Linked DNA regions of Coraliomargarita algicola. The protein of the gene in region 1 binds, or shares a complex with, the protein of each later gene. Links are inferred from orthologs where the notes say so. Each region holds a gene or a part of one and is shown on either strand. Other genes may lie near its edges.

The links.
Region 2: the proteins of SH580_RS18980 (region 1) and accD are in contact, whole or in part, in a solved structure (PDB 8UXZ), measured with the Escherichia coli proteins. The link is inferred for Coraliomargarita algicola from one-to-one orthologs.

What each region holds. Positions count from the first base shown.
Region 1 is NZ_CP138858.1:4,586,951-4,604,217, forward strand. What follows is about bases 6,104-9,033. They hold SH580_RS18980 (acetyl-CoA carboxylase carboxyltransferase subunit alpha), read left to right. Parts: upstream 6,104-7,041; coding sequence 7,042-8,025; downstream 8,026-9,033. Other genes in these bases: SH580_RS18970 (zinc ribbon domain-containing protein), read right to left, coding at 6,104-6,578; SH580_RS18975 (tetratricopeptide repeat protein), read left to right, coding at 6,640-6,996; SH580_RS18985 (hypothetical protein), read right to left, coding at 8,022-9,033. Outside these bases: SH580_RS18930 (class I SAM-dependent methyltransferase), read left to right, coding at 1-616; sodium/proline symporter PutP, read left to right, coding at 687-2,174; SH580_RS18945 (RluA family pseudouridine synthase), read right to left, coding at 2,540-3,379; SH580_RS18950 (SDR family NAD(P)-dependent oxidoreductase), read right to left, coding at 3,516-4,340; hpf (ribosome hibernation-promoting factor, HPF/YfiA family), read left to right, coding at 4,450-4,815; SH580_RS18960 (hypothetical protein), read left to right, coding at 5,024-5,383; more of SH580_RS18970, read right to left, coding at 5,874-6,103; more of SH580_RS18985, read right to left, coding at 9,034-9,149; SH580_RS18990 (hypothetical protein), read right to left, coding at 9,264-9,410; SH580_RS18995 (hypothetical protein), read right to left, coding at 9,492-10,337; ilvD (dihydroxy-acid dehydratase), read right to left, coding at 11,990-13,705; SMC-Scp complex subunit ScpB, read left to right, coding at 13,800-14,642; pheA (prephenate dehydratase), read left to right, coding at 14,642-15,943; SH580_RS19025 (OmpP1/FadL family transporter), read right to left, coding at 15,956-17,164; SH580_RS19030 (ATP-binding protein), read right to left, coding at 17,169-17,267. UniProt on the Escherichia coli protein: Component of the acetyl coenzyme A carboxylase (ACC) complex. First, biotin carboxylase catalyzes the carboxylation of biotin on its carrier protein (BCCP) and then the CO(2) group is transferred by the carboxyltransferase to acetyl-CoA to form malonyl-CoA.
Region 2 is NZ_CP138858.1:2,906,967-2,916,670, forward strand. Bases 6,744-9,704 are described here. They hold accD (acetyl-CoA carboxylase, carboxyltransferase subunit beta), read left to right. Parts: upstream 6,744-7,777; coding sequence 7,778-8,632; downstream 8,633-9,704. Other genes in these bases: SH580_RS11795 (transposase), read right to left, coding at 6,744-6,897; SH580_RS11800 (double zinc ribbon domain-containing protein), read left to right, coding at 7,005-7,730; SH580_RS11810 (bifunctional folylpolyglutamate synthase/dihydrofolate synthase), read left to right, coding at 8,717-9,704. In the rest of the region: SH580_RS11775 (dienelactone hydrolase family protein), read right to left, coding at 275-1,075; SH580_RS11780 (CARDB domain-containing protein), read right to left, coding at 1,262-2,854; SH580_RS11785 (TOTE conflict system archaeo-eukaryotic primase domain-containing protein), read right to left, coding at 2,995-5,826; SH580_RS11790 (hypothetical protein), read right to left, coding at 5,911-6,603; more of SH580_RS11795, read right to left, coding at 6,628-6,743.

The DNA.
Region 1 (17,267 bases):
TACACACGCCTCTGTTTTTGCCGCACGTTACCGATCGGGAGATCGTGTCCCTGTCGAACGTCTTAAATTAGCCTTTGGGCATCGTGCGCATATTTTAGATATTGGTGTGGGCAGTGGGGTGGATATGGCGCGTTTTCTGGAAGCAGGTTATGATGTGCGCGGCTTGGAGCCCTCTCAGGTGTTGATGGAGACGGCGCTAGAGCATTTCCCTCGTTTGCAGGGGCGTCTGAGTCAAGGGGCGATCCCACTGCAGGAGGACGAATTGCTGCAGCGTTGGCAGTCGCGTTTCGATGGTATATTTTGTAGTGCGGTCTTGATGCATATCGCGCCCGATCGTCAGCAACTGGCACTTGAAGAGATGTATCGTATGTTAAAGCCCGAGGGGCGACTTCTGCTCACAGTTTCCTCCAATCGCTCAGGCTTGGATGAGCAAGGCCGCGATGAATATCAACGATACTATGCTGAGCTTTCCGAAGAGCAGGTGCTGGAGCTCAGCCAGAACGCTGGTTTTGTGCAGCAACAAACATGGCACGACGCTGATAAGTGGCACCGTGTCGGTTTGGTTTGGGCCAGCTATCTGTTTGAGAAGCCTAAGCGTAAGCTATCAGCTGGTTGAGCCTTGTCTCTCACTTGGCGGCTCTGCATTTTCGCTACGCACTCACAGCCCTTACACAACCACTCGACTCATGGCACTTGGTATTTGGATTAGTTTATTTTTGTATTTCGCTTTAATGATCGCGATCGGATTTTACGCCGCGAAGGAATCCACCGCTAATTCGGAAGAGTACATGTTGGGAGGTCGGGACTTGCACCCTGCCGTGGCCGCGCTATCCGCTGGGGCGTCCGACATGTCAGGCTGGTTACTGCTCGGCTTGCCAGGCGCGCTCTACCTCAGCGGAATGAGTGAGGCTTGGATCGGTATCGGCCTCTTGGCGGGAGCTTGGCTCAATTGGATCGTTGTGGCGCCACGCTTGCGCGTGCAGACCGAGCATTACGGCAACGCGCTGACCATTCCCGAGTTTTTGGCAAATCGCTTTCCTAGTAAAGCCATGGCCCTGCGCACACTGTCTGCAATTATCGTGGTGGTCTTTTTTATTGTCTACACGGCTTCAGGCTTGGTGGCAGGAGGTAAATTATTTGCTAGTGCCTTTGGTGAATTAGTTAATTTCGCTTGGATGAGTGACTATGCCTTCGGCGTCTGGTTTACCCTTGGCATCGTATTAACATACACCGTCGTGGGTGGTTTCCTCGCGGTCAGCCTGACTGACTTTGTGCAAGGCTGCATCATGATGCTGGCATTGATCATCATGCCGCTGGTGATTCTCAACACCGGGCAGGGCGCTGGCTTCGGCGTCGCCAGTGAGCGACTGCAAGTGATCGACCCAAACTATCTATCCCTGTGGGATGGGCTCACGTTTTTTGGTTTTCTCTCCGCCGTCGGCTGGGGGCTCGGTTATTTTGGGCAACCTCACATTATTGTCCGCTTTATGGCCGTTCGTTCCGTCAAAGATATTGGTAAAGCGCGCAATATCGGGATGAGTTGGATGGCAGTTTCCCTGCTCGGCGCGATCGGACTCGGCCTCTTCGGGCGCGCCTACGCCGCACGTAACGGCATGGTGATCGACGACCCCGAAACCATTTTTATCCTACTGGCCGATTTACTCTTCCACCCCTTAGTGACCGGGTTTCTCTACGCCGCACTGCTAGCCGCGATTATGTCGACCATTTCCAGTCAATTACTCGTGTCTTCTTCCTCCTTGGCCGAAGACTTCTACCGTCTGTTTTTCAATACCAAGGCCAGTGAACCGCAAGTCGTCACAGTCAGCCGTATCAGCGTCGTCATCGTCGGTGTGCTGGCCGCTTGGATGGCCAACGACCCTGATTCGCAGATCTTAAAACTCGTGTCCAACGCCTGGGCAGGCTTTGGTGCCGCCTTTGGTCCCTTGATCATCCTCTCTCTGACGTGGAAAAGAATGTCCGGCACCGGCGCGGTCGCCGGCATGCTCACCGGTGCCGTCACCGTGATCGCATGGATTCAACTCGGCTGGAGCAGCTCCTTTCTTGGAGGTCCCGGCATTTACGAAATTATTCCCGGCTTTATCCTCGCCTGGTGCGCTATCGTCATTGTCAGCCGCCTCACGCCCAGCCAAGGCGAATTCCGCGAGTTTTCGTAAGCGGGGGGGCTTATGCTTTAGCGCGTGCAAGTTGCACTATGACCCGCGTCCGCGGACACACTACGATAATTGCTTCGCCCCTGATCTCTGGTGTAATCCAAGTTTGACTTGCAAATTCCTTGCTCTGGCTTGCCCGGGCGTAGTTTTCGAGACGGTGTGAAGTCCGGCTTCTCTTCGATACGCCGGGACAGGCTTCGTTCGCCGAAACAAGTTTCGGACGAAGCCTGGTGGAGCATAGGAGAGTCGAACTCCTGACCTCTTGCATGCCATGCAAGCGCTCTACCAACTGAGCTAATGCCCCTTTCAGGAAAGATTGGAAAAATGGCGGGACTTGTTCCTGCGTCAATAGTTTTTCAAACTATTTTTTATTCGCACGCAGAGTCTTCTGACTGCTCTTTCATTGTTGAGCCATGTCCCATGGCTGCTGAGACTTCTGCCGCGCTGAGGTCCATGTGGTTTTCACTGAACGCTAGCATGTCTGCCTGTAGGGGGGCGGTGAAGCTCACGGTGCCTTCGGGGAATTGGAAGTCGTAGCGGTGGCAGTGGAGTGCTTGTCGCTGAATGGGGAGGGCGGCCGCGAGGCGCTCGGTCCAGCCGTTTTCGATGAACTCGATGTAGAGCGTTTCATCGGGGCCGTAGATTTTGTCACCGACGATGCGATGTTTTATTTCTTCGGCGTGCACGCGAATCTGATGCTTGCGGCCGGTCTCTGGTTGGACTCGACACAGGGTATAGCCCTTTTGGGAGAGCAGGGGGATGAAGTCGGTGACGGCGTCCTGTGAGCTGCGGTCGTAGCTGACTTCGGATTTGACGATGACGGGCCCTCCGCCTTTGCGACGGCGGGCAATGGGCAGATCAATGTGCTGGGGCTCGTTGAATTCCCCTTCCATCAGTGCGATGTAGGCTTTCTTGACGATGCGATTTTGGATCGCCATTTGGAATTTGCGCGCCACGGCTGGGCGCTTGGCAAAAACTATCAGGCCGCTGGTCTCGCGGTCGAGCCGGGCGATTAGGTGTAATTTGTCGGCTCCGGTGTATTCGCGCACGACGCCGACGAGACTGGACATCGGGCCGTTCTTGGAGGGATGGCAGACTAGCCAGCCGGGTTTATTGACGATGAGCAGATTGTCGTCTTCCTGGACAATCCAGTTTGTGAAATCGGTCATGTCGACCAGGGGGGCTTCTTCGCCGTAGGGATTGTTCATAATTTCAGAGGACAGGAGTCGGAGGACGGAGGACGGAGGACGGAGGACGGAGGACGGAGGACAGAGGACAGAGATCGGAGGACAGAGGACAGAGATCGGAGGACAGAGGTCAGGGGATAGAAGGGAATGCCGGGTATTATTGGGCTCGATGTTGTTCGAGGCGCATTTTACGTAGGATGAGGCCTCCGATACGAGTGACGGCGACGAGTGGCATTTTACTGCCGAAGAAGGTGATGCAATGATTCATCCAGCCAGTTACGACGAGTGCCTGGCCTTTGGCAATGGCTTTGAGTGTGCGTGCGGCGACTTCTTCAGAAGTCATGTCGAGGCCTTTGTTGCCGCTTTTCTTCATGGGGGGCGTGGCAAAGCCGGCAGCTTTAAAGAAATTGGACTGAGTCGGGCCAGGGCAGACGGTGAGGGTGCGCAGCTTGGTGCCGCGTAGATCTTCGTTGAGTGCCAGCGACCAGTTGCGGACAAAGGCCTTTGTGGCGCCATAGGTGGCGAGGAAGGGGGTGGGCTGAAAGGCCGCAGTGGAGGCGATATTGACGATGACACCGCCTCGTTCTAGCATGGGAGGGAGTAGCCGCGCGGTGAGATCCACCACTGCACGCACATTTAAGTCGATCATCGACAGCTGTTTGTCGATGTCGAGCTCTGGCATGCGTCCGTAGTCGCCGAAGCCGCTATTATTAATCAGTAATACTTCTCCGGCAGGTGCTGCGTCGATTTGATTTAGGAGGCCTGCTGCGGTGTGGGCCACTTGGTTCGCGTCGCATAAATCGACTGGGAAATGTTGACCGTTTTTGCCCAAAAAAATGTCAGGTTTTGAACGAGAAAGGTTGCACAATGTAATATCTGGTGCTACGGTTTGAATTGCTTTGATAATTGAGCAGCCAATTCCAGATGAACCGCCCGTAATGATTATTACGGAGAACCGATTGAAGTATGTAAGATGCTTCATGTATGTGTTAGGTTTTGAATGGATTGGCTTTTTTTATGCTCAGTTGGGTCATTGCGGCGGTGTCAGTCGACGCCGTTAAATCGAACCAATAAACAAAAGGAAAATACATATGAAGCAACATGACGTAATCATCTCAGGTTTGAACATGGAACTGACGGATGCGATCAAATATATGGTTCATGAAAAAGCAGAAAAACTCTTTGAGCATGAGGATAAGATTATTCGCATGCGTGTGGAGCTTGAATACGACCCCCACCAGTCTACCCACCAAAAGGAATTTATAGCGAAAGGACAGCTTGAAGTCCGAGGTAACGACCACTTTGCATCTGCAGCTACGGATGATCTGTATAAGTCGATCGATGATATGGTTCACAAACTTGACCGAATGTTACGGCGTCGTTCGCGTCTGAAGAAAGTGAAGCGTAAGGATACACATTTGGTCGATATTCCGGCTGATATTCCAAAAGCAGTCTAGCGATTTGATTTCACTACCTAATATACCCCGCTCTAAGCCCGGCAGTTTTCTGCCGGGCTTTTTTTAGGAGGAATCCGACTGTTGAATCTAAAATCGGCAGTTTAAATATCCATGAGGTTCTTAAACCGTTAATGTTCATCGCTGAGGTGGGGCGTAAGATCTGTTTTTGGTCTTTGCAGTTGGATGCTTTTCAGTTTCTGTAGGCGCTATGAATCCTAATATTTATCAAGTTCTTCATATTGTCGGCATTGCAATGGTCTTTTTAGGCTATGGCGCTCTACTTGCGCGTAGCATGGCTGCACCGGATAATGTTTCTGTGCGCAAGCTTGGCTCAATTACCAGTGGTATCGGTTTGCTGCTTATATTGGTCGCTGGCTTTGGCTTGATTTCGAAAATGGGGCATAGCTTTGCTTCTCCATGGTTGATTGTGAAGATGGTCATCTGGTTGGCGCTGGGGGGACTGATCGTTTTGATCAATCGTAAGCCGCAATTGGCCGTCATGCTGTGGTGGCTATTGATTGTGCTCGGTGCGATCGCTGCGAGCATGGTCTATATTGTTAGATTTTAAGTGCTTTCAAAAAAAAATCACTTTTTGTGAAAGTTCTTCTTGATCTCTGCTAAAAGCTTTGTCTTTATCCCGCACTTCTCAAACGCACCTGTAGCTCAATTGGATAGAGCGCCTGACTACGAATCAGGAGGTTAGGGGTTCAAGTCCCTTCAGGTGTACCACTTTTTTTTAAGCGCTTCGATTCGTCGGAGCGCTTTTTTTTTATTCAGGAGAGAGGTCAGAAGACAGATGCCAGAGGGCTTGCCTGTTCAACCCCAGTTCCAAGAACCGAGACTACAAGGAAATGATCGCTAAGGATCAAATATTCTTAGTGGTATGAGGACGGAAGCCTTAGGACTGATGCGAATATCAATCAGTTATCGTGCTTTCTATCTCGCCGAAAGGAGCCATGGCGCGATTCTTATAACTAACTGATTTACAGTGGCTGGCTTCAGTTTTCAGTCCTCAGTCCTCAGTCCTCAGTCCTCAGTCCTCAGTCCTCTGAGTGGGTCTATGCGTAGACAATGCGTGCGCATTGGTCGCAGAAGTGTGGTTCACCTGCGAGTAGGGCGCCACTGGAGACTTCGTTGGAGACGCGTAGGTGGCAGCCTCCGCATTTATGTGCTTCGATTTGTGCGACGTAGGGGGGGCGCTTGCAGAGTGTTTTGACGCGGTCGTAGTGGCCGAGGTAGTTCTCGTCGGCTGCACTGCGGGCGGCCTCTACATTGGCTTTGGCTTCGTCGACGGAGGCTTTTAAATTGTTTTCACGCTCACCGAGTTGGGCGATTTGCTTTGTTTGTTCTTGGATACGGGCTTCAATGATGGCTTTTTCGGCTTCAAAGGCTTCGCGAGTGGTGTCGATTTCCAGCATGAGCTCGATCTCGCGCTCTTCGAGTTCGGCAATTTCTTGTTGGCTCTGCTCGATTTGGTGGGTGAGGGCGCGATACTCGTCGTTCTTTTTGACTTCGAGTTGCTGGGTGAGGAAGCGGGCGATTGCGCTCTCTTTGGCTTTGACCTCGGTGTCGATCTCGCTGCGCTCGACTTCTTTTTCTTTAAGCGCCTGGCGGGCCGCTTCGATATTTGCCTGCTCGGCGGTGATGTTCGCCTCTAGAGCGTTGCGCTCTTGTGGGATGCGTGCGAGTTCTTGCTCGATTTTTTGGAGCGCGACGTCGCGATCTTGAACAATTAGAAGTTTTTCGATTTGCGGGTCAGACATAAGTGAGTTATCTCTACTCGACTCAAAACAGGCTCGGTACTAGAGCAACACAAAAGCGACTATGAGCGACACTTCTCTTCAGGATCAGATCGACGATGCCACCCTTGACTTCACTTTAGGTGATAGTGAGGCAGCAACGGCTAAATTATTACGGCTCTCCGAGGCACATGCAGAAAGTTTTGGGGTGTGGCATGCTCTGACTGAGATTTATTTTGCGGAAGGCGACTATGATGCGGCTTTGGCGGCGGGGGAGCGGGCGCATGCGCTTTGTCCGGATGATATTCACATTAATACCAGTCTGTCTCGCATCTGGGTCGAGCGAGGCGACAAAGACCAGGCGGAGCACTTTGGTGCGCAAGCGCGCATGCTTGGCTGGAAAGACGAACTTAAGTCACCGCCTGAGCAGGATGATATTTAGTGGCATTGACAGCTCCGAATCTTAACACCTAAATCCCTAATACACATGGAAGACGTTACTTATACGCTGGAATTTGAAAAGCCGCTACGCGAGCTTGAGAAACAATTGATCACACTGAACCAAGTCTCGAAGGAGTCTAAGGTCGATGTGACGAGTGAGATTGAGGCGATTGAGGCCAAGATCGAGAAGACTAAGATGGAGATCTACTCCAATTTAACGCCTTGGCAGCGAGTGCAGCTTTCGCGCCATCCGAAGCGCCCTTATTCGCTGGATTATATTGAGGCGATTTTTACTGATTTTGAAGAATTACACGGCGACCGGCGTTTTCGTGAGGATGCGGCTATTGTCGGCGGACCTGCTTTTCTCGACGGTGAGCCTGTAATGGTGTTGGGGCAGCAAAAAGGACGTAATACGCGTGATAATTTGAAGCGCAATTTCGGTTGTCCGCACCCGGAGGGCTACCGTAAAGCGATGCGCCTAATGGAAATGGCTGAAAAATTCGGTATGCCGGTGGTGACTTTTGTAGATACACCAGGCGCCTATCCTGGAATCGGCGCGGAGGAGCGTCACGTGGCCGAGGCGATTGCGGTGAATATCCGTGATATGAGTGCCTTAAAGGTGCCTATCGTGACGATTGTGATCGGTGAAGGGGGCAGTGGTGGTGCCTTGGGTATGGCTGTGGCCGATGAGGTGATGATTCTTGAGAATGGTTATTATTCGGTGATTTCACCGGAGGGCTGTGCGGCGATTCTATGGAAAGACCGTGCTGCAGCGCCACAAGCGGCAGATGCTTTGAAATTCAGTCCTGAGTATTTGGCGAAATTTGGAGTCGTGGATCGTGTGATATCCGAACCTACAGGTGGAGCGCATCGTGATTATGAGAGTGCTGCAAATAGCTTGAAAGAGGCGATTGTTGATTCCCTGACTCGACTCAAGAAGAAGAGTCTCAAGAAATTGCTGGAGGATCGCTATACCAGATTCCGTAATTTGGGGGAATTTGCTGATTCTGCCGCTACAGCTAAGGCTTAGTGACTGCCTGAGCTCTGGGTGCCTGCTTGGGGCGCGTCAAGTTCTGTAGTGGATGCTTCGTTCGCTGTGGATGTGCGCTCGAGTGCGATCAGGGTAATGAAGTCATCCTTTATGCCCTGGAAGGCGAATCGGTAGGTCCACCCATCTTCATCGTGATGTTCCCAGGTGTCACCATTTTGTAGGCCAATGCCTTGAATGAAGATGGTGGCGCGTTCGGAATCTTCGGATGCGGCAAACAAGGCATCGATTTTTATCGAATTTGCGACTGCGCGCCATTTGGCAGTGGTCGTGCCCTGGGGAATGAGCACGATGGATTGCTCAGTTACGATGGGGTGTAGCTCTTGGGGGGCAAAGAACTTCTTTGCGGGCGTTTGCTGGAGAGGGAGCTCTGTTGTGACTGGTGGAAGCTGTAATTCAACCGCTGGATTGCTGTAGCTTGGGGCGGCTGTCGGGTCTTGTGCGACAGGCCTGTTGGTATTTGTGGGGGCGTTCTCGAATACGAGGGTGGTGAGCGGTTGATCGTTGATGTTGGATGTGGCGACTTGACTCGGTGCGCTTTTTTTGGGGAGGTCTTTGGTGAGGCTTGCCGTAGATGGTTCGGAGTTTATGAAGGACTGAAATGTGTGAATTAGCATTTGCGCGGTGCCGCCTGCTTGCGTTCTGAATGCGTTGGCATTGGTGAGTAGAGATTTCGTGCGTTTGTTGGCCAAGCCTGTGTATTCTGCGAAGCGTTGACCTTCTGGCATCAGGTGTAGTGACAGTTGGGGTACATAGCTTGCCAGCGAAAGTTGCACGCAAACGATGGCAGCCGCACTTAGGGCGGTGCCCAGCGCGGGGATTGTGATTAGCTTATAAACTAGAATGAAAGTAGCTAGGTAGAGTCCTGCGATGACTATTATTTCCTGTGTGTGTGCACTGACGCTGGGTAGTATTTGGCCGATGGTGTTGAGTAGAATGACACGTAGGCAGACCAATAGTGTGGCGATTTTGAGTCCAGTTAAGAGCTTGGCATCAACGTGGCCTCTGGAAAGCAGTTTGCAGGCTAAAATTATCAAGCCAGCGAAGACCACAATGGCGCCGATGTGTAAGAGTGCATCGAGAGTGGTGACTAAGGATTCGTTCATTTAGAGACTATTGATTTTGTGTGCATCTTTCGTGGCTTGGGCTGTCTCGCAAGTGAAAATAAAAAAACTCCATCCGTTGTGGATGGAGTTTTTGTGACAAATATCCGTAGCGGATTAGCCGCCGAAGCCAGGAGCTCCGCGTTCCCAGTCTGCGGGGCGGCTCCAGGGCACAGATTGATCGTCTGGGTTGCTGTCGAAGCAGCCAGTCATGAAGAGAGCCATCAAGGCGAGTGCGGCAAGGAGTGCAATTCGGCGATACATTGGATGTGTTTGTAGGATGTTTATAGTGCGTGTCAGCGGTTTCAGAGCAAGTTCTATGACTATTCCGAAAGTTACGAAATCTTAATGAAGAATTTTAACCGCGCTACCAACTGAGATTTTGCTGGTTTGAACACCTGGAAGTAGGTTGGCGACCACTAAGTCATCTGTGACTTGGACGACTTGGATTTTTCCGAGTGCTTTCATGTCTTTGATCACGGTGACTTGGGCGCCTGGAGCGAGGCCGAGTTCCGGGCTGTTGGTGAATACGACGATGCCGTCCTTCTTACTCAGTGATTGCACCGTGGTTTCAGCCCCGATTGAGGCGGTCGGCAGTGGCTGTGAGGGCGTCGGGCTGAAGCTGCTGCTATAGCTGCCACCTGCAGTCATAATGCCGGTTTGGCCCGCTTTGGCACCCGTGGCTAGGCTGTTGGCTATGCGTTCTTTAGCGCTTTCAAGAGACTCGCTCAATTCGGCATTGGATTTTTCCAATTCGGCAATGCGCTCGTTGAGTTGTGCGAGCTCTCCTTCTTTACTTGCGGCAGTCAGGTTTCGCTCAGATTCCAGAAGGTCTGCCCGCAGGCGTTTTGAGGTGTTTTCTAGTTCCTGTATCGATCGCTTCGCTTCACTCAGTTGTTGCTGTGTGCGGCTGACTTCTTGCTTGGCCGTATACATTTCGGAGCGAACACTTTCAAGTTTACGCTTTTCGTCGGCGAGGGCTTCGCGCTCGTTCTTGAGGCTGTTCTCGATTTTACTGATTTGCTCATTTGCGGTGCTTAATTCCGCCTGAACGGCAGCAGTGGCTTGCTCGGCTTGGACGCGAGCGGCGTTTTGCTCGGCGAGTTTGCCTTTGCCCACAAAAAAGAGGGCAGCAGCAGCGAGTGCTGCAACGATTGCGAGGATACGGAGTATCATGGATAGACTATTCATGTATTTATTTGGGGGGTTCTAGCTAAATTATTCAGAATAAAAAAGTGACTGATAGATGGGGGCCTTGGTCTCGACTGAGAGTCCGCGTTGGTTGGCGGCAAGGCGATTGAGTAGTTTAAAGATTAATTCAGTCTGTGCATCAAGGTTCAAGTTTTGCGCAATTGTGACTGCATCGAATTTGTTACCAGCATGTTCTTTTAGGTAAGCGATGACCTGTTGCTCAATCTCGAGCACGGTGGCGGCAGCTTTCTTGCCCGCTTCGACACCGGGTTGGTGGTATGCGTTGATATTGATCAGGCTGGCGTAGAGCCCGACTGCACGTTCAAACAGGGCGATCAATTGACCGACGGCTTCGGGGGTGACTTCGCGAATGGTGATGGTGATCGATTGGCGACCATTGTCATAGAGCGCATCACGAGTGCCGAGGAAAAAGCCTTGTAGGAAGTCGCCCGATGTCGTGCCGGATTCGACTTCGATGGAATCGCCATCGCGATCTTTGAGCACTTCGATGAAAGTGGCGAAGAAGTTATGCACGCCCTCACGCAGTTGCTGTACATAGGCGTGTTGGTCGGTGGAACCTTTGTTGCCATAAACGGCGATGCCCTGGTGCACGACTTTGCCATCGAGGTCGAGTTCTTTGCCGAGCGACTCCATGACAAGTTGCTGCAAATATTTCGAAAATAGCATCAGGCGATCTTTGTAAGGAAGCACGACCATATCCTTGGCACCTTTGGCGTCGGTGGCAAAATACCACATCAGCGCGAGTAGGGCGGCGGGGTTGCTAGCGGTGTCGGTGGAGCGTGTGACTTCATCCATGGCCTTGGCACCTGCGAGCATACGGTCGATGTCGAGGCCTTGAATCGCCGCGGGGAAGAGTCCCACGGCGGCGAGCTCCGAAGTGCGCCCGCCGACCCAGTCCCACATGGGCAGGAAGTCGAGCCAGTTATTGTCTTTGGAAACTTGGTGTAGCTTGCTACCTTCACCGGTGATGGCGATGGCGTGTCGGCCGAAATCCAGTCCGGCTGCTGTGTAGGCGGCGGTGGCTTCGAGCATGCCGTTACGTGTCTCGGGAGTGCCGCCGGACTTGGAGATGACGACGGAGAGGGTTTCGCCAAGTTGGCCCTCTAGCGCGTCGAGTGTGCGATCCAAGCCATTGGGATCGGTGTTGTCGAAGAAGTAGAGTTTGATCTTATCAGTCTTCGGGCCTCCAAGAGCGTCGGCTACAAATTGTGGGCCGAGCGCGGAGCCGCCGATCCGATGACCAGTAGATTTTTGAATGCACCTGAGGCGCCTTGAATCGCACCGCTGTGCACGTCGGCTGCGATCTTCTTAATTTTGCTAATGCAGGCTTCAATCTCGGCCGTTAATTCCGCTTGCGGGGCCAGTGCCGGGTTGCGTAGCCAGTAGTGCCCCACCATGCGACCTTCGTCGGGGTTTGCGATCGCACCGGCTTCCAGCTCTTGCATGGCGGTGAAAGCCGCTTGCATGCGTGGCTCCATCTCCGTGAGAAAGTTGTCGCCGAAATCGATGCGGCTAATATCGATCGCAAAATCGAGCTCGTTGATGTTTAGATAGTGTTGTGTGAATCGATCCCAGGACATGGCTTTGTTAATTTTGAATTTTGAATTAGAAATTAAGAGTTCTGCGGGTGCTTACAAATCTTTATCGGTGACAGCACCATCGGATGCGGTGGCAACGGTGGCGGCATATTTACCGAGGACGCCGCGCTTCGAGCCTGCACCAGTGGGCTTGAAGGCCGCCATGCGAGCTTCGTATTCAGCGTCGTCAATCAGCAGATCCATTGTATTCTTAACGGCGTCGATTTCGATGAGGTCACCACTCTTGACGATACCGATGGGGCCGCCCTTTGCGGCTTCGGGGGTGATGTGACCGACGTCAAAGCCATGACTGCCTCCGGAGAAGCGACCATCGGTGATGAGCGCGACTTCCTTGATCAGGCCGCGCCCTGCGACAGCGCTTGTGGGCGAGAGCATCTCGCGCATGCCGGGGCCACCGACGGGGCCTTCGTTGCGAATGACAACGACATCGCCCGCGACTACATCGCCGCGTAAGATGCCGATGAGAGCCTCTTCTTCACCTTCATACACTTTGGCAACACCCTTGAAGTAGAGGCCTTCCTTACCAGTAATTTTGCCGACGGCACCTCCGGGGGCGAGGTTGCCGCGCAGGATGCGCAGGTGCGTGGTTTCTTTGATTGGTTGATCGAAGGGGCGGATGATATCCTGCTCGTCAGGGTAGCTGGCGTAAGGTTGCACGTCTTTAAGAGACTCTGCGATGGTCTCGCCGGTCACCGTCAGGCAGTCACCATGAAGCATGCCTCGGTCGAGTAGCATTTTCATCATGGGGCGGATGCCGCCGATACGGACCAGGTGACTCATATTATACTTACCAAATGGTTTTAAATCGGCGAGCAAGGGCACACGCTCGCCGATTTCTTTGAAGTCATCGATGCTGAGTTTGACATCTGCTGAGTGTGCGATGGCAAGCATGTGTAGGATCAGATTGGTTGAGCCGCCAAGAGCCAAGCAGGTGGTGATGGCATTTTCGAAGGCCTTGCGTGTCATGATGTCGCGTGGCTTGATGCCATTTTCGAGTAGCTTAAGCACGGCAGCCCCCGCCATTTCGCAGTCCTTACGCTTGGGCTCGCCGATGGCGACTTGAGCGCTACTGCCGGGAAGGCTCATGCCCAGCGCTTCGATGGCACTGGCCATGGTATTGGCGGTATACATACCACCACAAGAACCCGCTCCCGGGATGGCATACTTCTCGACCTCTTTGAGCTCTTCGTCTGTCAGTTCACCTTTGGCGTGTTTGCCGACTGCCTCGAAAACGGAAACGATATCCATCGGATTACGCTGTTCTTCCTCATCGTGTGGCATCAGACCTGGAAGAATGGTGCCCCCGTAAACAAAGACGGCGGGGCGATTCAGGCGGGCGATCGCGATCATGCAGCCCGGCATGTTTTTATCGCAGCCGCCAATTGCGACCAGGCCGTCGAAGCCTTCTGCGGCGACGACTGTTTCGATCGAGTCGGCGATCACATCCCGCGAGACTAGGCTATAACGCATGCCCTTGGTGCCCATGCTGATGCCGTCAGAAACGGTGATGGTGCTGAAGTTTACGGCTTTACCACCCGCGTTGTCGACGCCCACCGTTGCGTGTTCTGCGAGTTCGCCGAGGTGCATATTGCAAGGCGTCAAGTCGCTGGGGGAACCCGCGATACCAATTTGAGGTTTTTTAAAATCTTCATCCTGAAAGCCGACAGCTCGAAGCATGGAGCGTGCGGGGGCGCGGTCGTTGCCATCGACGACGATGGAGGAGTGCGGGCGGTTTGTTGTGTCAGCCATAATAGATTTCCAAATTAAAAGTGGTTGAAAAGTGTTTCTCGTTGCAGAAAAGCGGAGAATTCAATGAATAGCGGGGCAAACGACAATACCCTTTTTGCTTTTAACCGACGATATTATCGAATCTAGTTGTCGCCATAATATGGATTTTGACCTGAAAAAGACTTTAGAGGCTTTGTTGCTTTCGACTGCTGAACCGATCCTGCTCAAGGATGTGGTTAAGGTATTCGCTCGTTATCATCAAGAGTTGAGTGAGGCGCAGGAGGCAATCAAAGGGGAGGAGGACGAAGATGACATTGCGATAGAGATTCCTAGTCTGGTCACGCAAGCTCAGATACGCGAGGCTTTGGAGCAGCTGACCGAAGAGGCGCAAGCGCAGAATCGTGCCTATCGTGTGGTCGAAGGGCCCAATGGTTACCAAATGGTCACTGCGCCACAATTTGCCGAGTTTGTGCGTCTCTTGCGTGGCGCACCTCGTCCAATGAAATTGAGCCCCGCTGCACTGGAAACGCTGTCGATCGTCGCCTACCGCCAACCAGTGACACGGGCTGAAATGGAAGCCATTCGTGGAGTCTCGGTGGATAGTGCCCTGCATAAGTTAATTGAATTAGAATTGGTCATCGTGACGGGGCGCGCTGAACTGCCTGGTCGACCGATCCAATATGGCACGACCGATAAGTTTTTAGAATTTACCGGAATCAAAGAGCTGGATGAGTTGCCAGCATCGGATGTGTTGAGCAATCATCAGATAGATGAATGGATGCGCCGCAGCGAAGAGGAGCCAGAGGAGATCTCTGACGAGGATGTTGGACTGTCGAAGGAGCCGAAGCCCGATGAGCTGGCACTCGATGAGAAATTTGTCGAAGTCGACTGGCAGCGGGAGAATGTTGAAAGTGATGCCGCTCCCGAACCCGAATCTAATGAGAATACACCTTTATAATGTCTGAAGATATCAACGTGAAACTACTGCGTAATCGCGATGCGATTGATGCTATCGACCGCCAAGTGGTGGAGTTGTTAAATCAGCGTGTGCTGACCGATGGGGGGGCGGATGAGGCGACCGTGCTCGCTAAAGTGGCCAGGTTGAATCCCGGCCCACTGTCGGATGCGACGCTGCAGGCGATCTATCGTGCGATGATGCTTGCTGGTCTGGATCCCGCAGCACAGGCAACAGAACCTGCGCGGGTCGATGCGCTGGATTTGAAGATTGTGGAATTGTTGAGCCAGCGAGTGAAGCATGCGGGAGAGATTGGGAAAATAAAACACGCGAATGGGGCTGATTACTATGACCCCACCCGCGAAGCCCAAGTGATGGCCAAAGTGTGTGCGCTCAATCCCGGGCCGATTCAGAACCAGACTTTGCAATTAATCTATCGCGAGGTGATTTCTGGCTCGATTGCGCTGGAGAAAAGACTGGTGATTGCTTATCTCGGGCCCGAGGCGACGTATACACATCAAGCCGCAATCTGTAATTTTGGTGTGAGCCTAGAGTATCGTCCGATTAAGACCATTCCAGATGTTTTTGCAGAGGTCGAATCCGGCGCGGCTGATTATGGCGTGGTTCCGATTGAGAATTCGACTGAAGGGGCCGTCTTTCACTCGATGGACATGTTGGTTGAGTCCGATCTCCACATTTGCTCGCAGGTATATCTGCCGATTGAGCATTGCTTGATATCGCAATCGCCATTGGAGGCGATACGAGAAGTGCGTTCTAAGGATCAAGCGCTGGGGCAATGTCGAGATTGGTTGCGCCGAAATATCCCGAACGCAGAACTCGTCGATGTCGTCAGTACCGCGGAGGCCGTCTGCACTGCCAAAGCGAGCGAGGGCGTCGCGGCGGTGGCGAGTGCGCTGTCGGCACAGCGCTACGATGTGCCGATCCAGGTGCGCGGCATACAAGACCGCGATGACAATGTCACCCGTTTTCTTGTGGTGGGGAAGACGCGAGCCAAACCTTTAGGAGACGGCCGCGATAAGACCAGTTTGGTGATTTCCTTGCGTGACGAGTGTGGGGCACTGGAGAAAACACTGCGCGCTTTTGCCAGTCGCGGCATTAACTTGAGCAAAATCGAATCGCGCCCGAGTCGTAAGAAGGCTTGGGACTATTACTTCTTTATCGATTTAGTGGGGCACTATGAAGACGCGAATGTGCAAGCCGCGCTGGCCGATTTAGAGGGGCATTGCCCCCTTGTGAAGTGGCTAGGGAGCTACCCAAACGTAACTCCGGCTGCTACGATGTAAATCAGTTCGGAGCTAAAACGAATACTTGAATGACACGGCGACCGCTTGACTATCTAGGTCGTAGCCGCCGTCGATTGTATCCGAAGTTTGATTGCCGGAAACTGTGCGCTCACTGGCGAAGGCCTGTTGGTAGGTGATCTGCCAGCTTATGTGGTCGTAGCTACGACCGACGCCAACGGCTAAGAAGTGGCGATCTGTGTCGGGGACAATTGGTAGGAAGTAAGTGTCGGGCACTGCGTTTTCAACGAAGGTGTAGCCTCCGCTGACATGCCAGCCGTTGTCCAGGTAACGGGTGAATCCTAATTCGCATATGAAGGTGGATTTCCAGTTTAAGGTGTACGTGGGGCTTGGCCCTAAGTTGCCATCGATATCCATGATCAGTTCATCGACATGATCCCAGTTGGTCCAATCTAGGTTGAATTCCAGATTCCAGTGCTCGTTGGGGCGATAGGAATAACCGAATACAATGGATTCTGGGTATACTAAATCGGCTTTTGTATTGGCGCGATTGGTTGCGCCTCCAGTCAGTAAGGTGATTGCGGGTCCGGATGCTTTACCTTGGTAGGTCACATCTGTTTTGGCCTGATAATTGAGACCAAAGCTGTGTTTAACTGAAGGTTGCCACAATATGGAGAGGGAGTAGCCCATAGTTTGATCGTCTCCATCGAATTGAAGGGCGTTTGTTTTGATGTCGACAGTGGTATCGTCGAAAGAGAGCCCGCCGGCAAGCGAGAGACTGTCTGAGATTTGCCATGCGATGACTGCATGGTATTTGATGTATTGTAGGTCTGCTTCGTACGGAACGGTTTGGCCGGCGAGTTGAAATCTCGTATCATCTCCTCCCCAGTCTGTTCCTAGGGCGAAAGGGGCATACATGCCGAAGCCTAGCGCGAAGGGGGCGTCTTTGAATGTATGTGAGATGAATGCGCTGGGGACAGGCTGATAGGTGTCGTCCATATCGTCGCTGCCGGTGGCTCCTGAGTATTCATATCCGAGGGATATGGCAAAGACGTTGCCTTGGATTTGAGTGCCTTCGAGTTGCGTCAGGCCAGCTGCGTTATAAAAAACTGCGGATGGGTTGTCGGCTGTGGCTGTAAACGCGTTGCCGCGTGCAGTGGCAAAGGCGTCGACAAATGCGATTCGAGTCGCTGCGGCTTCGATCGAGCCACAGGCAAGTAAGGATAATCCAATGGGGATGAGTGGATGTTGCAGTTTTTTCATATGTTTATTGGGTCGGGGCTAGTAGTAGTGAGGGAAGTTCGATTTCGATGTCCCAATCGCGTTCTTGCGAGCGACGATTTAGGTGTAAGTAGCCGTTGTGTTC
Region 2 (9,704 bases), 1.7 Mb from region 1 along the record:
CACAAGGAGGTGGATGCGCTCATTCATACAAAAGAAGCAATCGTCCTAATACGAGTCTTAAATGATTGCGCTAACTAAAATCCAATCCTTAAAGGCATTGGGCTTTAGCCGTTAAGCATATTCTAAATTCTTATGTTGTAGTATAAGCGCAAAGACTTTTGAGAAATGCTATAACCTCTCCTTAGCCGACGATAAGCAGTCGAATGAAAGGCAGATTTTAAACATTATGGAGTTTCTTGTGATTGCTTAGGTTTCTGGAACGGCTGTTAGAAATTTAGTCCAGCCCCATTACCTCGTCGGCGAAATCTTCCATCATCTCAAAGGCACGCTTGGCGGTGCGTTTGTCGTAGCGTGAGCCATCTGACTGAGCTTCTGGATTGGTGAATGAGTGTACGGCGCCGCTAAATTGAACCAGTGTCCAATCGTCGACTTCATTGCTTTTCATGGCTTCGATAAAAGTTTGCACATCTGCTTGTGGCACGTAGGGATCGTCTGCGCCGTGGAGCACTAGGGCTGGGATTTTGATTTGCTGAGTGTCAGCTGCCAAGGTGGGCGATTTGAGGTCTCCGTGAAAAGATACGACGCCTTGAATCGACTTGGTGCCGGTGCGCGCAAGCTCCAGCACCGTGCCGCCGCCAAAGCAGAAACCAATGGCGATTGTCTTGTTTGGGTCGATCGGCTGCTGTCGTGCGAGTGCGTGGAAGACATCGACCGCTTTTTGGGCACGCGCTCGCATGAGTGCTCGATCGGAGCGCAAGGCGCCTGCGGCCTTGCCGGCTTCGGATGCGTTACTAGGGCGTACGCCGACGCCATACATGTCGGCGACAAAAACGGCAAAATCATCGCCAGCGATCATACGTGCTTTGGTGTAGGCGTTCTCACTGGGCCCCATCCAGTTGGGAATCATGAGAATGCCCGGCAGTGGCTCGTCCTGATCTGCGTCATCATCGTAGATTAAGGTGCCTTCAAATTCTACACCATCGAGCTGGTAAGGAATCGTCTTTTGCACCGTATCAGCGCTGGCATAATTTGTGATCGAGGCGGCGAGAAGTAGGAGGAGGGCGTGTAGTTTCATAGCCCTGCACGATGAGGACTTTGTGGTTAAATGCAAAAAATCCGCTCGGTTTCCCGAGCGGATTTTGAAAATTACCACTCATGTACAAAAGCGCTGAAGCGCTCACTCTTACCTTAGGAGATACCTCAGGAGATCGAGTCTAAGGTAAGCGATCCGGCTTTTAGCCGTTAATCAGATTTTAAACGCTTAGTAAACGTTGGTCGTTTCCTGACTGATGATGGGATCGTTTAGGAAGTCGGCGCTGAAGTTCATGACTGCGCGACCAGGGCCAATGTTCGCACCTTCAGCAGTGATGCTGAGGTTGGTGTCCTTGCCAGGCTCCAATGTCGTGCGTGGGAAGGTGACGGTTTGACCATTGATCGTGCCTTGGGCGTCGCCCGCGACGGCGGTAGGCTTGATCTTGTCGTTGAAGGTGACAGTTACGGTGCCGCTGACAGGCTCGAACTCACCTTGGTTGCGCACTTGGATGCTGTAAACTGTGGTTTCGCGCACACGAACCGGGTCTTTGCTGTCGGTGATCGAAACAGTCACACCAGGAACAGCGAGCCAGTTTGTGGTGACGCTATCGGAGGCCTCCAGGCCGTTGGCGCTGACCACTTTGACGGTATTGGTGGATTCGCCCTTACGGGTCGCTGCAATCTCGGTGCGAATTAATTGGCTAGAACCGGCGGGGAGGTTGGGAATCATCCAACCGATGGCATTGCCAGAAACACGGCCACGGCCGTTGTCGGCGACAGAGGCTCCCTTGGGCAGAATATCGGTGATGCGGACATTCTTAAGGTCGGTGTCGCCGGTGTTTTCAATCGTGATGTTGAAGACTTCAGGCTTGAAGACATAGGCTTCGGAAGGGCCGGCCTTACGGACACGGATGCCAGACTGCACGACTGCGATTGGAGAGCTCGCGACTTGGCTTTGACCTGGGCCGCCGGTTTGGCCGCCGTCATAGCTGGCGACGGCACGATTGCTGAAGTTGCCCTGTTTCACGGCTTTTGCGGTATAAGTGACGCTCTTAGTCTCACCTGGGGCGAGGTTGCCAATTGGCTGGCGCAAGTTGCTGGTAGGCGTAAAGGCGTCGGGCAGAGTGTCGGTCACCACGACATTGGTCGCTTCGGCCGAGCCGTTATTAGTGACAGTGACGGTCCAGCTCGCTTCTTCGCCCAGTTCGATGCTTTGTGGGCCCTTTTTTACGACATCCAATTTGGGCTGGCCAGCGAAGAAGTCCAAGCAGAAGGCATTGTCCACGGTAACGGTGGAGCATATCTGGTGGTTACCTTCGGTGGTTGGTTTGACAGTGATGTCGATATCCTGACTTTGTCCTTTACGCATGGAAGGGAAGTTCCAATTGGCATTGCTGCCAGCGAGCGAGGCTGCCGGGTTGGCCGATTGAAATTGGACGCCCGCAGGAATGGTTTCGGTCAGGCGGACATTGTTTACATCATCAAGAGCATTGATCGTAATGCGGTATTTAAGAGATCCGCCGACAGAAGCAGCTTCGAGCACACGCTTGGTGACTTTGATTTGATTGGTGCGCATAATCACGTCCGAGCCGCGGCTGGGCGTGGCAGGAATGGCCTGCCGAGGAGGAGACACGACAGGATTGCTAGCGTTATTCGCCGCCGGAGCCTTGTTATCGGCGCCTTGCCATTGAATTTGCGTGGAAGCCGGCTGAGCAGGAGCGGTGTAACCACGATCTATTTGGGTCGGGGCAGTTTGACAGCCAGTAAAGGCGAGCGCGAATAGGCTCAATGTCGCGAATAAAATGGAGCTGAGTCGTTTCATATATTCTCAGTTCTAACGGATCGCGAGCTCATGTAAAGAAATCGCTGCACTCGCGGGATTTGCATGATTTTAAAATAAGGGACAGGTCTTTATTAGTTTAATAGAGTTATATTTCGCAGATATGTTCTCTAATGTCTCATTCAGTGCTTATCCTCGCGGATTTGTCGTTTGCGGAATTGGACTGTCGTTATAATGGAGTCTAAGACTGCGTTTAGCTCTTTGGAAATATCGAGGGTCAAAAAGCGCATGACCAGATAGTTGTTTCGCTGCAGTAGGAGGTCCTTACGTCGATCGCTGCGCCATGCGGCTGCGTCTTTTAGGTGTTGTGAGCCGTCTAGTTCGATTACTAATTTGAGTGGTTCACATAGAAAATCGACTTCCATGCGACTGCGTTGATTGAAAGGGATGGGTAATTCTACATTGAGCTGAAAATACCCTTTTGTGAGATCTAAAGATTCTAGTCGTTTGTGAAGGAAGGCTTCCGAGGCGCTCCGAGCGCGCGTAACATCATCTGGAGCTTGTGCTGCGTGCATGAAGAGCTCTGCCAGTGGTTCATCGACACCGTCTTGTATCAGGCGTTTTACGCTGCCTGAATAATCCTTTTTCCAAGCGGGATCGACGGGTAAGGGCACGCTCTGTGGCCAGCCTGGGAGTGCACTTGCCGGTAACAAAATTGAGTAGCCCACTGCTTCGTAGCCAGCACAGCGTTTGTTGAACATTCGTGCGAGCATTGAGGTGTCTAAATCTGCATAATCGTAAATCTGAACGACCTTTTTGCTCTCATGTAAACGATGAAGTCGACCGGCATATTGGGCGATCGTTCCGCGCCAGGAAACTGGCATGGTTACGAAGAGTGTATCGAGTTGCGAATCGTCGAAGCCTTCTCCGACGAAGCGTCCGGTCGCTAAAACTACAGCGGGTCGCTGCGAGGCAGCATCCGGCTCCAGTTGTGTCAGGGCTTCGGCTAAGCGCTTTTTGCCCATGCCGCCCTGCAAACAAATATAGCGTATGTTGTATAGCTCCAGCAGCTTGGTGAGATATTCCAAATGTTCGGTTCGTTCCGTGATGATTAGTGGCGAGCGGCCATCGCTTACGGATCGGACTACATCATTTATAATCAGACGGTTGCGTTCTGAATCTTCGATCAGAGCTTGGCAGAGTTGTTGAAATTCGATGCGGGCATCATCTTCAGGTTCATGGATCGGGCGGAAGCGAGTTGGGCGCACGATAACATGGTGTTGGAAGGGGCGTGCCGCAGCTTGGTCTTTTGCATGCACTCGGTGTCGAATTGGCCCACACTGCATTAAGATGATAGGGTGATGTCCGTCTTTTCGTTCAATGGTAGCGGAGAGTCCCAGGACGTATTTAGCCTTCGCTCGGCTCACTGCTCGTTCAAAACTCTGAGCTGATAGGTGATGGCACTCATCTACGATTAAATGTCCATAATCCGCAATGCGATCATCCACAACATCCTTGCGCACCAGACTTTGGATGAGAGCGATATCAACCTGCCCTTTGAGTTTGCGTCGTCCACCACCGAGGCGACCTATAGACTTTTCAGGAATATCGAGAAATTGGGAGAGCCGTTCGACCCATTGTAGCATGAGTTGCTGGCGGTGCACGAGGATGAGTGTATTTACACCTCGTTCTGCGATCAACCATGCGGCTAAAACAGTTTTTCCAAATGCTGTGGTGGCGGCTAACACGCCCATTTCATGTGGAAGCAGAGCTTTCGCTGCAGTGGTTTGATCAGGTCGTAATTCGCCAGAGAAAGCGAGATTCAAGGGAGTCCCTTTGTTTCGTAAGTCTTTACGTCTGTAGCGAATGTTACACTTTCGTAAGAGAGTTTTCAAATCGTCTAAGCAGCCACGGGGCAATGCGATATGTTCCTGGTGCGCTTCTGCGCATGCAATGACACGAGGTTTATCGTAGGTGGGTAGACGCATTGCCTGCGCTTTATAAAATTCTGGGTTTTGAAATGCGGCTAAGTGGAGGATGCGGTTACGCAGAGAGGGCGGTAAATTGTTCTTCGGTATATAGATTTTATCGGAAAGCACTATTTCGAGGCTGTCTGGCAATGTGCCAGAAATCGGAGGCTCTTGCTGCTGACGGGAAGGCGGGGCTTGCCAAGGTGTGAGGGCAAACTCTTCATTTGGTGCGATACGTACAGGCAAAATGCGACGTGTGTGCTCTGCACTTGAAACGATCTGCGTGACTGTTTCCGGTGGAATCCGATTCAATTGTCCAAGAAATTTCCATTGATCATCGAATGGCTCAAAAGTGTCGTTTAAGAATACCGAGTTGCCAGTATTTCGAGCAGCTTTTTGCAAAGGCAGTGCGATCAAATTACCAAAGCCACCCTTGGGTAGTGTATCTTGATTCGGAAACATACGGTCGTAGGAAGACAGGCCCATCTCTGGCCGTAAGTCTAATGCTTCGGTCAGTATGTGGGTTCCCAGTCGCCTCGCTTGGATCGCTGGAATCGCGCGCTCAAAGAATAACCACAGATGGGCTCCATTGCCTGAGCGCGAACGTTCCAGTGCAATCGGTAAGGCTAGTTTTCGCAGCACTGTGATTAGAGCGGACGCATCGTCCTGCCAACCAATGCCGTCTAGATCGATTGCCAAAAAGTGGCAGGTCTCATCCAGCAGCATGGGATACACGCCCATTACAAAAGTTTGCCCACTCGCGTCCTTGCCCGAAAGATGCCAAGCGATTAGTCGGTCATTAATTGGAATCCAATCTTGGTGAGGACAATTGGAGCATTTGATGCGCGGCTTCTCGCAAATACCTCGCACCCATTCATTGCTACAAGCAGGCGAGTAGCCTGCCCGACCAGTGCGAACACTTTCAAAGCGCTGTGGAAACACATCCGTACGTCCCCGAAACAGAGAGCGGAAACATGCAATCTTATCCTCAGGTGCTGAGTGGTAATTTAAGCCAGAAAAAGAATGCTGATGAGGAAATGCCATAACAGAAATCCTGTGATGACGCGCATTCTAGCACTGTGTGCGCTTGAGGACAATAAGCGAGTGTTCGCGGCTTAATCTGCCCGGCTATGTAAACGCAGCGCCCCGCACGCGTTTCATTGCAACCAGATCACTCTTCGCTTCTGCAGGAATATCCTGAGGTTTATAGCGATGTTTGCGCCCTGTGCTACGTTTCCAGTGCTCCGCATGCGACTGCACAAACTCGCGTGAGCCCAGCACAGCGCCTTCCGTAAAGTAGCGGATACGACATCGCAGCAGCACCGCACTCGGCAAGACGCCTTGCTGCTTTTCCAATACACGCACCGCCGCCTCGCGGTTGATGTTTGCCGCATGTTGCACAGCCGCACTACCTTTGCCAAAGAGCAGTTCACGGTAGGACGCAAGTGCCTCATTACTAGACGCTTCATATGCTCCGAAAGTCAGAAACTTCAGCGCTCGCTGTGCCTTTTTTTGTCCACTGACCGCTTCTGCATAGCCGCAGAAACGATAATCTTTCGGGTCTTTCACCAATCCCGCTCGCACAGGATTCAAGTCAATATAGGCCGCCATGGTCTGCAGCGCGTTGCCCTTACCCTCGACTAAAACACTTTTAAAGCGATCCGCCCATAAGGGCCCAAAGCGCTCATGGGTCTTGTTAAACCAAGTCGAAAAGCGTTGTTTTAAAGTTTTCATGAAGGCCGAGATGTCATTCATGCGAGCCAGCAGCTTTTGTCGAATCAAGTCCGCCTCCGCTCCCCCATCTCTTAATTCCTGCTCCATCACAGAAACAGAAGCGGTTTGATATCAGGAAGGCTTCGCATAGAGCACCCGATAGCGTCGCATCAGTTCCGAGTCGGAGACCTGGGCTTCTGGACAGACACGAACCAGCACATGGAAGTGATTGTTCATCAAGCAATAAGTGAGCACTTCGACACCCGAAAAATCTGCAACCTGATGGATCATCTTTCGCAAGACCTCCATTTCTCTCAGTTTAAAAAGCGCCTGCCCATTCACAGTGCGGGACATACAGTGGTAAATCCCCGTGCCTTGAGCCGTGATCCGTTTCGTTCGCATAAAAAGATAGTGGTCTCTAAATTATCTAATTACAAGCCTCAATATAAGGGACAGGTCTATATAATGGGAGAGCTTGACGATGAGAGGGTTTTGCTTAGATTGGGGATATGTCACGGTTTCCCTTAGGGCGGCAGATGCTGGATGTGTTTTTCCCGCGTAGTTGTGTGCATTGTGGCGATGCGGTGGAGGATTCGGATTATCAGTTTCTTTGCCGGGATTGTAGCCGGGAGCTCTTTCTCTCTAAGCCGCCGACTTGCACGACTTGTGGCTACCCTTTCTTTGGCATGCTGGCGGGGCCACGGACTTGTCCGCATTGTGTGGAGTTGAACCCGCTGTTTGAACAGGGGAAGACTTTGTTTTTGGCGAAGGGGCCGGCGCGCTCACTGATTCATGAACTTAAATATAAGTCTGGTTTTTATGTGCTGCAGGATGTGCAGACGATGATCGCGTCCGCGCCTTACTATCGGGACTACTTTAAGGGGTCGATCTTGGTCCCAGTGCCCTTGCACGCTACGAAAGAACGGGAGCGGGGCTTTAATCAGAGTCGTGTGATTGCGGAGGCTTTGTTGCAGGCGACGGAGGCGCTTGAGGTGCAAAATATGTTGCTCCGAAGGCTCTATACTCAGACGCAAACGCGCCTGAGTCGAAGTGACCGTCACCAAAATGTAAAAAATGCCTTTGCTTTGGTAACCGATGCGGTTGTAATTCCGAATCAAACATATATTCTGATCGATGACGTGTTCACTACGGGGTCGACGCTTAATGCTTGTGCCGCCGTCCTTCGCGGGGCAGGTGTTGATTCAATCAAAGTCGCGACTCTCGGACACGGATAGTCTATTTACTAACTCTTAATTCTTAATTTTTAACTCCTACTTCTCTTATGGCACTCTTTGGAAAACCTCAGTACTCGACCGTCACCGTTAAGAAAAAGGACATCCCTAAGGATCTTTGGACGAAATGCCCGAAGACGGGCGAGATCATTTACAACCGTGTATTGAAGGAAAATTTGATGGTGGTGCCAAGCAGTGGCTACCACTTCCCACTTAAAGCACGTGATCGTATCGCTTCTATGCTGGATGAGGGGACTTTCGAAGAGATGGACATGGGGGTGCATTCGCTGGATCCTTTGGAATTTAACGCGACTTCTTCGTATCCTGAAAAGTTGAAACAGAATCAGGATAAGACGAAGGAGACGGATACGGTCATTTCTGGCATGGGCACAATGGGGGGCATGCCGGTGAGTATCGCGGTGATGGATTTCCGCTTTATGGCGGCTAGCTTGGGTTCGGCAGCGGGTGAGAAAATCACGCGTGCGATTGAGCGTGGCGTGGAAAAGAAGTGTCCTGTCATTATCGTTTCCGCTTCGGGGGGCGCTCGTATGCAGGAGGGGATTTTAAGTTTAATGCAATTGGCGAAGACCAGTGCTGCGCTTGCGAAGTTAAGTGAGGCGGGACTTCCTTATTTCTCAATTTTGACGAATCCGACGATGGCGGGTGTGATGGCTAGTTACGCATCGTTGGGGGATGTGATTATCGCGGAACCCGAAGCGTTGATCGGCTTTGCGGGTCCGCGTGTGATCAAGGAAACCACGCAGCAGGATTTGCCGGCTGGCTTTCAAACATCTGAGTTTTTACTTGAGCATGGTTTGGTCGATTTGATCATTCCTCGTGGTGAAATGCGCGACCGTATGATTAATTTAATTAAGGCGCTCTACGGCTCTAAGAAGTCGGCGTAGGGTTTGTAGGGGCGTGATTAGTCACGCCCGCCGAGCAACAGCAGCTTTTAGACGCGGGCGTGAAAAGTCGCGCCCCTACGTTTTATGTCTCAATACACCAACACCCTCGACTATCTCTATGCGCTGAAGAATCGTGGTTCTAAGTATGGAATTGATCGGATGCGGCTTTTGGTGGAGGCGCTGGGCCACCCGGAGCGGCAATTTCCGGTGATTCATGTGGCGGGGACCAATGGTAAGGGCTCGGTGTGTGCGATGCTGGAGGCGCTTTATCGGGATAATGGTTATCGCACGGGGTTTTTTAGTTCGCCGCACTTGGTGCATTTGGGCGAGCGGGCGCAGGTGAATCGGCAGATTCTTTCGGAGGCTGAAATTGTGCGCTATACGGAGCAGTTAAAGCCGATCGCTGCGGAACTGGGGCGGGATGACCCGGAGCTACATCCGACTTTTTTTGAATTTGTGGCGGCAATGGCTTTTCAACGCTTTGCAACGGAAGCTGTGGACATTGGGATCATTGAGACGGGCCTCGGTGGTCGTTTGGACGCTACAAATGTGGTGGATCCTGCACTGTCGATTATCACAACGATCAGCTTGGACCATACAGAAATGTTGGGCGATACGCTGGCGGCGATTGCGGGTGAAAAGGCGGGCATTATTAAGGCCGGCAAGCCGGTGTTGATGGGCAAATTACCTGCGGAGGCGGAAGCTGTCGTTCGTCAGGTGGCTGAAGAGCGTGGTTGTCCGTTTTATGCATTGACAGATCGTTTCCCGGAGGGATCTACCCTGCCCTGCACAAATCTTGCGGGCAGTTTTCAGCGTTGGAATGCGGCCTTGGCGGTCTATGCGACGGAGATCCTGGCGGAGCAGTTTCCGCTACAATCGACGCAGGCGCTCTCGCATGTAGATTGGGCGGGGCGCTGGCAGGTGCTCGAGTTGGATGGGCGGCAATTGATCCTAGATGCCTCACATAACCCTGAAGGCGTGGCTGCGCTGGAGGAAAACTTGGCTAAGTTGGTCAAGGCTGAGGGGTGCGAACCGATTATGATCGCTGGGACATTGGGCGAAGATCGTGCCC